Regions from separate parts of the Paenibacillus sp. CH40 genome, predicted to be linked through region 1. Evidence: riboswitches for the same ligand, from Rfam matches in the RefSeq annotation. Region 1 holds a riboswitch; the other holds the start of a gene.
The links. A riboswitch is a leader RNA that binds a small molecule or an ion and turns the genes downstream of it on or off. The one in region 1 is predicted to bind cyclic di-GMP.
Positions count from the first base shown of each region.

Region 2: linked by a shared signal. The riboswitch ahead of NLX73_RS17805 (collagen binding domain-containing protein) and the one ahead of NLX73_RS14960 (glycosyl hydrolase) in region 1 are both predicted to bind cyclic di-GMP.

Region 1 is NZ_JANAVQ010000004.1:362,507-367,543, forward strand. It holds gene NLX73_RS14955 (PD-(D/E)XK nuclease family protein) at 1-493, opposite strand, end outside; gene NLX73_RS14960 (glycosyl hydrolase) at 542-2,110, opposite strand; cyclic di-GMP riboswitch class I at 2,125-2,205, opposite strand; gene NLX73_RS14965 (sugar phosphate nucleotidyltransferase) at 2,363-3,739, opposite strand; gene NLX73_RS14970 (UDP-glucose dehydrogenase family protein) at 4,403-5,037, opposite strand, start outside.
Region 2 is NZ_JANAVQ010000006.1:30,608-35,644, forward strand. It holds gene NLX73_RS17805 (collagen binding domain-containing protein) at 1-2,102, opposite strand, end outside; cyclic di-GMP riboswitch class I at 2,327-2,407, opposite strand; gene NLX73_RS17810 (AraC family transcriptional regulator) at 2,458-3,339, opposite strand; gene NLX73_RS17815 (DUF445 domain-containing protein) at 3,933-5,037, shown strand, end outside.

The sequences.
Region 1 (5,037 bases):
TTTGAATGATACCGGACAGCTGATAATTTGAAAATACAGCCATTTGCGGAACAGCTTTGCCCGCATCCAAAATCCGTACACGGAATATCACTCCATTGGGAGGAACTTGATCCAGCTTATACTGGAGCGACAGTTCAGGATTCGTGGACGCATTCAAGCCGGGAGGAATATCTCCACTGCTGAGCAATACCGGGGCCGCTGTATTCTCTGCTATGGACGTTGCAGACGATATTCCTTTAGCCGACGATTCGGTAGAAGCAGAGGCTGTAGGAATGTTGATATTGTCTCTACCAATCACTCCTCTAAATTCCGCTGAAGAATCATCCCTCTGTCCCAGCTTCCATACTGGACTGGCTGCCGCTACTTTATCCGTCGGCAGTTCTACGCTCCTTGAAGGCGTGTAAATCAACCAAGCGATCAGCGCTATAGCTACGACCCCCAGCAGCCCGGATAATACTGGCGTATACCTGTGGGTCAACCATTTTTTCATCATATGATCCACCCTCTCTCCTCAAAATTTTTGACCGGGAAAGAGAATCTATTAAGGAAGAAACAAAGCGTTACCGGGAATCACCGCTTTCGCTTCATGCTGACTTTCCCACATCAGACGTGCCATTGCGTCACCATATTCATCATAGTATTCAACTTTTAAATCTACCATTTTACCTGCTTGCAAGGTGATACTGCCCTTGCGCTCTGTCCAGCTTTGCTTAAACCAGCTATCAATAATCAGCTTGCCGTCTACCCATACCCGGATTCCATCATCAGATATCGTTGTAAACGTATAGGTCTCACTATATTGTGGCTTCATTTTACCTGTCCAGCGAACGGAGAACCGATCAGCGTTCACCCTTGCATCAGCTGTGGCAGCACGCCAGTTATAGTCCAGCTTGCTATCTGTACGGGTCAAAGCAGCACTACCATCCAGATTCATGTTGTTAAAATATTCACCCCGCAGCCCGTTCGCATAAACCATATCCGGAACAGAAGGAGGAGCCGGGATAGGCTCGCTTTGCCCCTCGTCCGGTAGGGTTGGTACATCTGTCCCGGGTTGTTGAACTGCTGCCAATCCATTTTTCACATCATCTCGCGTCAAGCTCCTCGAATCATTCATATAATCCTGAATTTGATCCGTTGTGTTATTCTCGGTCAGCATCTTTCCCCAAGTCATGGAATACACCCATTTGGGCTGAGCCTGTAATACCTCGGAGCTGGGCATCTCACCGTGTTCCCCAATGGCAATCGGCTTATCCCCTGCCAACCCGAGCAGACCTTCATAATGACTTTGTTCAAAATCATTGTTGTAAATGTCTACAGCCAAAATGTCTACTTTGTCATCCCCCGGATATTTAGGGGTATACGGGAAGGTATACGAATTAGGAGCATTCGGGCTCCATACCCACAGCAGATTGTCTAGTTGATGTGTGTTTACAAAACGGTCATACATGATATTCCATAGCTGATTGAAATTAGTTTTGTTTCCCCACCAGAACCAGTCACCATTCATTTCGTGATAAGGTCTCCATAAAACCGGAACACCCGCATCACGAAGCTGCTTTAGCGATACAGCGACCTTATCCAGATCGGCAATGAGGAGGTTATACTGCGCAGTGCCTGGCGTCACGTATTTATTGAACTCCGTCTGACTTACTTTCGCCTGCACATTGGCCCAAGTCAGTGGTCTACCCGGCAGCGCTTCATGAAAAGTCATCGTCACAATGCCTCCGGATCTGCTCCAGCGGATCGCGCTATCGACAACATTTTTACGTTGTGCTGCTTCCGAAGCGGCAGATTGACCTGAGATGGCTCCCATCTCATAGCCGTGCACACCCACATACGCCTGACTGATTTTTTGGACCTTGTTACTTAATTCATCCGGACTCTCCAAATAATCATGCTGACCGGTGATTATTTTTTTCCCCGAGATGCTGAGTAAATAGCTGTATAGTTCACGGGCCTGAGTAGAAGCGTCCGAATTAACAGGTTGTAATGCAGCGGCATTCGCCACAGACAGAGATTCACCAAAACCGACGGGCAACAAAGAAAAAAGCATAACTACGGGGAGTGCATGACGTATCAGTCGATACAGAGGAATAAAATTGAATCTCACTTTTTGCTCTTCCTTTCGGTAGCCAGGCTGCCATCCCTACGGAAGGCCCTTTAGCTTTGCGTACCTGCCTTTCGACAGGGCTGCGTTTATCGTTGGAAGGAGTTTGGATTCCTTCTTACCCTAAGTATCGACTTTCTTTTGCCAAAATTTAATAGGACATGTTCATGGATTTACAGGTTTTCGCTCATTTTCGACATTTCGGGCTATAAACGTTCGTCAATTCGTCTCTTTTTTTCATTTTAACGAAAAAATTTATGAAATAAATTGGTGACGGGAAATTTCATTCCAATCCATACAAAAGCGGACAATATCCTCTTCAACCAATTCAGAACCAGTCTGCACCTCAATAAAATCCACATCGGTCACAGCCAAAATGCTATGCTTCGTTCCTTCAGGAATGCGAACTACATCACCAGCTTTTACTTTGTGCAGCTTCTCATTCAAAATAATTTCCGCTTCACCGCTAATAATGGTCCAAATTTCACTCCGTTTGAAATGAAGCTGATAGCTGATATTTTTGCCTTTCCGTACGCGGATTCGTTTGGTCAATACCTCGTTACCCTCGTCATACTTGACATAATCCACAACCCGATACTGCCCCCAACGACGTTCTTCATACATTGGACGCTGATCATGAGCCTTGAGCACTTCCTTAATGCGAGGACTTTCAGCCTTATTGGTCACAAGAATACCATCCGGGCTAGCGGCTACAATCAGATCATTCGTTCCAATGATCGCCACAGGAATGTCTAACTCGTTAATAAGACTCGTATTGACGCAATCCTCCGTTACTACACCTCTGCCCACTTGTTGATTAGACATTTCTTCTGTGAGCGTATTCCAGGTGCCCAAATCCTTCCAAAAACCATCATACGGAAGAACTACGATATCCTTTTCCTTCTCGACTACTTCATAGTCAAAGCTGATTTTTTCCAGAGATGCGTATTGCTTTTGCATTTCTTCATAATTCAGCGGCAACCCCTTGGATGCCAAGATATCCAGCAAATAACTTAATTTGAATGCAAAAACCCCGCAGTTCCATAGAGCATTGCGTTCAATCAGACGCTCCGCCTGCTCCCGGTCGGGTTTCTCTTGAAAATGGCTCACTTCGCGGTAGCCAGTGCTACCTTGGGTGGCATCGTTTTTCGGAATAATGTAACCATATTTCTCTGAAGGATAGGAAGGGACAACCCCGATTAAAGCAAGCTTGCCTTCACTCTCCTGGAGTGTATGTTCCAGCTGGGCTACGGAAGCGAAGAAAGCATCCTCAACATAAGGATCTACAGGCAATATAGCTATAATTTCATCAGGGGAAACACCAGCAATGGAATATAGATAAGTCGCTGTCAGCGCAATCGCAGGAAAGGTGTCTCTGCGTTCCGGCTCAACAATGATGCGCGTATTCGGGCCGACCTGACTCTGGATCATTTCGACCTGTGCTCTCCCTGTCGCAATAAACGAGGATTCTGATAATCCGTTGTCTCCCAATTGTCTCCATACCCGCTGTACCATGGATTCCGAAATCCCCTCCGGGCTCTCCAGTACCTTCAAAAATTGTTTGGAACGGGAATCGTTGGACAAAGGCCATAATCTTTTACCGGAACCACCAGACAAAAGTACGAGCTTCATAACTCTCCACTTCCTCTCTATATTGGTTGGATGATCGTTCTGAATGATGAGTAGCCCGCTACGGGCTGGATTTAATCTTATGATCGCTGTTGACGTGGGATTCTTTGGATTGTATAAGACATTTAAATGTAAGAATACCACGTCAAAGGCGAACGCTCCGCTTCTCCAGATTCAAATCCATCCCTGCGCTACTCAAAAATGCATCATGCCGATCATACCGTTTATTGCAAAAGGCACGACCGGACATTATTAAGTCCGGTCAGCCTGTAAGACGTTCGAGAACTCAGAGCTTGCCCGCTGTGCTTGCAAGCTTCAAGTAATCGAGGTTTCGTAACACCTTGCCCAGATTGCCTTCGGCAACCGCAATGGCGTACTTGATCGGAAGGAGCGGCTTCAACCGCGCCGCTCCTTCCGATACGCCCTTCCTACTCCCCCCCCATAAGGTGGAAATTTAAAAACTGTGACTCCACGGCGAAAAGCAGCTGAGCGGGCAGAATTGTTCTGAAGAAGCGTCAGCGTTTGCCTTTATCCCCGGATTTTAACCTTTGAATGTTTTATATAATCCAGAAAATCCGGGGGTAACAGCAATCGGAAGAACAATCTGCACGCGTAGCGCCTTCAGCGCCTCCAACACCGCCACAGTCACTTTTTAATCTGTCACTTTTAAACTTCCACTTTATCTCTATTCCACCCACTCATCCGCGGACGACCCACGGAGTAGTATTCCAGCCCGGAGCCTTGGATCTGTTCCTCACCGAATACGTTACGACCGTCAATGAGAACCGGCTTGCGCAAAATGGAGGCCAGTTGTACGAGATCGACTTTTTTGAACTCTTCCCAATCGGTCAACAGGCACACAGCGTCGCTACCTTCAGCGGCTTGCTGTGGGGATGAGCACCACATAATATTCGGGTGATCCACGCGCTCCTTGAATTTATCCATCGCAATGGGATCATACAGTTTGACAATAGCGCCTGCCTGAATGAGCGTTTCTACGATTTCCAGTGCTGGAGCTTCGCGGATGTCATCTGTATTTGGCTTGAAGGCGAGGCCCCAAATGCCAATGGACACACCGTTCAGTTGACCCAGCGATTCGCGCAGCTTGGATACAATCATAAAGCGCTGGTCGGTATTCACCTCGACCACCGATTTCAATAACTTAAATTCATAGTCTACATTACCTGCAATTTGGATAAGCGCATTTGTGTCTTTTGGAAAGCAAGAGCCACCATACCCGATCCCTGCTTGTAGGAAAGAGGAGCCAATCCGTTTGTCCATCCCCATACCGTCAGCCACAC
Region 2 (5,037 bases), on a different contig from region 1:
TCCCACCATCCCAGCAAGGTCATATCGTATACTTTTACGGAGGCGGGCAGTAACTTCTGACCTTGCAACAAGGGGTCTCTCACTTCCGCGTGATTCAGGATCTTGCGATTGTAGTTAGCTTTAATATCCCAGGTAATGAGCTTGGAGGTCGCATTATAGCTTCCTTGCTTGGCACCGTTTCGTTGTGTCATAAAGTCCGGCCAGATCGGGCACTCCACTTCTTGCGATGATCTTTCCCCGTCTTCAAACTGGTATTCTATATGCGATTTATTACGAAACTCGGGCTTCGTCGTATCCGTTTTCCAGTCATTATTATAGGTAGTTGAATACTTGATTGTATAAGCCTTCTGAATGGCTTTATGAAAAATGAGCGTAAATCCTTGTTTATAGTCCTGTGATAGCGGAATCAGCTCATAATCCGTGGGTGCACGTAGCTCCGTTGTTCCGTCAACACTTTGAATTTTCAGGGTGTCCGGTAACAAGGCCAAGCCCCCGTTTGGAAACACATCCTGAATGACAATATTTTTCATGATGTACAAGTCTGTATTGATGGTAATCACCCAAGGTATGATTTTGGTGTTGTAATTGGGTGTGTCATACATTTTAGTCATAACTCCGCTTATGATTTCCGTCGATACGATCTTCTGGGTTCCATCTGAGGTTATGATGTTTGTAACTTTTCCATTATCATAGACACGGCCTCTGGCTTGAGTCTGGTATCGGATGGTATAGGCTGAATCTACGTCGAAGTTGAATTGAAGTTTGAAGCCGTTGCGGTCCGGATAATCAACTGGGATGACAGTATACGCCCACGATGGGAGCTCTTCCAGTGTGTTTCCCTTAAATACTTTCAAAGAACCGGGCAGCAATTCTTGAGTTTTATTGAAATGATCAATTAAAAGAGCTTTGGCTTCGGGAATTTTTGTCTCGCTGAAGTTATATCTTATGGCCCACGAGAGTGTTTGTGTGGAATGATCATATTTTTCAACCTTTTTGGACAAAAATTCACCACGTTCCACCTGAACAGTAGCGGTAGCAACAACGTTCTCTATCGCATCTCCTGAAAGCGTTGCTGTGTTGGAGAAACGAGTTTCATCGCCAATAATACGCGTGGAATATTGAATCTGATAGGCCGTGTTAATGCTATCGTCTTGAAAACGAATCACAAACCCTGTCCTGGCTTGATCTGCTTCAATGGCATATTCACTTGCATTCACTAGGTCTCGAACAACGGTCGAGCCGTCGATATTGACTTGTAGATGATAGAGCCGGATAGAGTCTCTTCTGAGTTCCAACCCTGAAGGAATTGGATCGGTGATGAGGGCATGCTTTACGGTGTTTAGCTGTTTGTTCACATCAATGGTCCAGTCAATCTGATTGGTGCCAGCTATTTTCCCTTGTTTGCTTAGGGTTGGCCCTGACTGGGGTTTTACATTCACGATGACCGTTTGTACCCCGCCTTTGATCGGAATCGCAATGATGATCTCTGTACTGCCTTTCATCATCTCTTTCGTAAACTCGGTTTTGATTTGCAGTTTGCCGCTGACATTGGAATGATTCTCTACATATTGGTTAAAGGTCATGATCACCTTGCCCTGACGATCTACTGTGAAGTATCCCACGGTTCCGTCGGTAGTGACTAGTGGAGATGAGATATCAGTGTAGATGACAAACTGTTCTGGTAAATGAAAGGTGAAGGTGTCCCCTGACTTATAGGTATTGTCAGGAAGCTCCCATTCATAGCCTAGTTGGATGGCTGATCCGATGTCGAATTGGCTGTCTGGACTATATACCGCATCAATGACACGCCCTGCTTCGTCGGTCAGGCTCAACTTCGTTAATATGCTCTGCGGAGCTGCATCATGTTGAGACTTTGAACTGGTTGCTCCTTGAACGAAGGGAACCGTGTTTGAAGGAATCTCCCTAGGAGGTTCAAGGTTTGGGACAACGTATACAGCATCCGTAACGGTATGGTTAGGATCGGATACAGCACTCTGCGGCAGTTCTGGGGCTGGAGCATCTGCGTAAGCCAGCGTTACGCTGAAAAAGCTTTGGACAATGAGCAATAAGGCAATGATCATTACATTTATTTTTGTTCTCATGCTCCAAGTGATTCTCCTATTCATCGTAATATGGCAATGCTTCGGCGGTTATGTTTTTTCCTTCCCTCCTCCTAGTTCGAAATTAGTATATTCAGCATGCTAGGCTGACATGACTATCCCAATAGAAAAAAAGCCCTGATCATAGCGATCAGGGCTTTCTTCGAGAGAGGTAAAGCAATTTGTGATGGATCTATGTAAAAAAGACATAATAAAAAGCTCGTTCATCTGGTAGCTGGCTGCCATCTGGAAAGGAAGGCCCTATAGTTTTGCGTCACTGCCTTTCGACAGTTTTGCCATTAACTTGAATAGCTTGTGCGTCTATCATCTATCAAACTGATTTCATGTAACCTCTCATTTACAACTTTGAACGGTTCCCCCATTTTTTGCGGAAGGAATGAGGTGTTTCTCCTACATGCTCCTTGAATAGGTTAATAAAATGGCTCGTATTGGGAATCCCTACGTACCTTGCGATATCCACAATGGACATGTCACTGGTTTTAAGCCAGCTTTGAGCGGCTGTGATACGGACATTAATGAGATAATCAATCGGAGAGAAACCGATCTGCTTTTTGAAATTTTTAGCCAGATTAAACTTGTTTAATTCAAACATATCTGCCAGCGAGTCCAGTGTTATTCGCTCACAGTAGGACTGATCCAAATATTGCTGTACCCGGCGTACTTCGCTCAGGGTTTCAGCATTCACACACGGATGATCATAGGGATGTTGCAAAATGCACGTTAGTATTTCACCAATGAGCCTGGACGTTAGTAGCTCAGCGGAAAGACTTCTGTCAGACTGCCCACAAATCAGAGCATGGAGCTTATCCAATATAATATGCGGATTATGCATGGAAATGACCGGTTTATTATGCTTGGCAAATTGTTCGTAAAAATTTTCAATCAGATTGCCATACAGGTACAGGCTGATAAACTCCCAGGATTCATGACTGGAGGTGCTGTATTGAACATATTCCTCGCAATTAACAAAGAACAAATCTTGAGGTTTTATGATATATTTCTTGCCCCGGTACAGTAATTCTCCCTTACCAGACAACGTAAAGACAAGCAAAAAAGAGGCAAGTTCTTTCCTTTCCATCGTAAAAGCAGAAGTTTTTTGGAAGTAGCCTAATTCCTGGATATATAAAAGGGATTGCTTGGCAAAAGCGGAGGGAGTGCGTACAATAACGACCGGATCGCCATTCCAGAGGCCCACGTTGTTTTTTTGGTCTGTTGTCATATTCAATTCCTTTACAAAAAAGCAATTTTATCTAGCATATCTTGGTTTGAATTACCAATATATAATGACTGATTAAACATGATTCCCTATTTATAAAAGTTTATTTTATCACATCAAATATGTCTATATAGCAAAATATGTGTTTGAATTTTATGGGAGTATCACTTTTTATGGATATATAACCTGGTAATCCATACGAAAAAGTCGAATGCTGTTGAAAGAATCTGGGGTTATCATGGATTCAAATCCTTTCTGAGGTCAAATACCAACATGGTACTGAAAAAAGGTATCTTATGCCCATTCAACTTTCTTGTTCACTTCTCCTTTCGGTTTAAAAAAAATGGGACTTGGTTCTGATAAAATGGTTCGTAAGGCTTATTATTGAAAATAAGAGTTTGGGCCCAGTGCTGTGATTTTGTTCACAAACATGAATGTAAAAAAGAGAGATATATGCATAAAAAATTACGCAAAAAGTGCCCTTGCGCGTTTCATCTCAAGTGCTTTCAACTTTGGAAATGACACCGGCAATGATATGATGGGTAATACAGGTATAGTGCTTTACTTACTCGACAGTCAGTTTGGAGGATTACAGGATGGGAAAACCAAAAAATACGAAAACCGCAGCGGCTTGGTCGCTCGTTATTCTAGGGGCAGGCTTTGCAGCCACATTGCCCTTCCAGCAATATGGCTGGGCTCGTTTGTTAGCCGGAGCTTTTGAGGCAGGACTTGTAGGGGGACTGGCAGACTGGTTCGCTGTCACTGCTTTGTTCCGTCATCCGCTAGGCATTCCGATACCACACACCGCGCTGCTTCCTAAAAATAGGGACAAGCTCACGAATGCATTGGTGAGTACGGTGGAAAATAACCTGCTAAACAAAGACAGCATCGCGTCTAAAATTGCAGATATCCGTTTGGCCGATTTGGTGCTGGGCGGTGTGGAAAAAGGATTGCGCACGCCGGAGGCGGCGGCATCCATAGATGTTCTTGCCAAGCGGCTTGTCCAGTCCCTCCCGCTCGCGGAATTGGCTCCGGTCATCGTGGCCGAGCTGAAGCGGCAGATGACTGACTTTGACGCCGGACCGCTGCTGGAGGCGCTTGCTCATCAGACCAGCGAGAAGGGCTATGATCGCCGCGCACTGGATTACACGCTGGAGCAAGCCGAGTCCTGGCTTTTGCGACCCGAAACGGGTTATACGCTGGGCACCTTAGGGATGCAGGCTGTCAGTGGTTTGCAGGTGAGCGGGCTGATGCAATTTGCTTTGAACGCATTCCTCGGCTATCTGAACGAAGAGCGTATGGGTGAAATGATTCGTCATTTCCTGCTGGATCAGGTAGCAGAACTGCAAAGGGAAGAGCACCCGCGCCGTCAGGCTGTGCTGGATGGTCTGAAAACACAGGTGACCCGATTGGCGACGAAAGATACGGTTCAGGAAGGGTTGAACGGCTGGAAGGATAGCCTTGTTGAAGCCTGGGAAGGCGATGCGTCAGTGCTGGGCAAAATGGAAGAGCTGCGTATACGCTTATTGGACTACATGGAAGACGGAAGCTATGTGCAGACCTATATTTTACCGCTATTGGATCGGATGCTGACTGATTTAAGAGGGAATACCGAGCTGCTGGACAAGATCAATGTGCGAATTGTGGAAGGTATTACTGGACTGGTGGAAGCTAACCATAGTCGGATTGGTAACTTGGTGC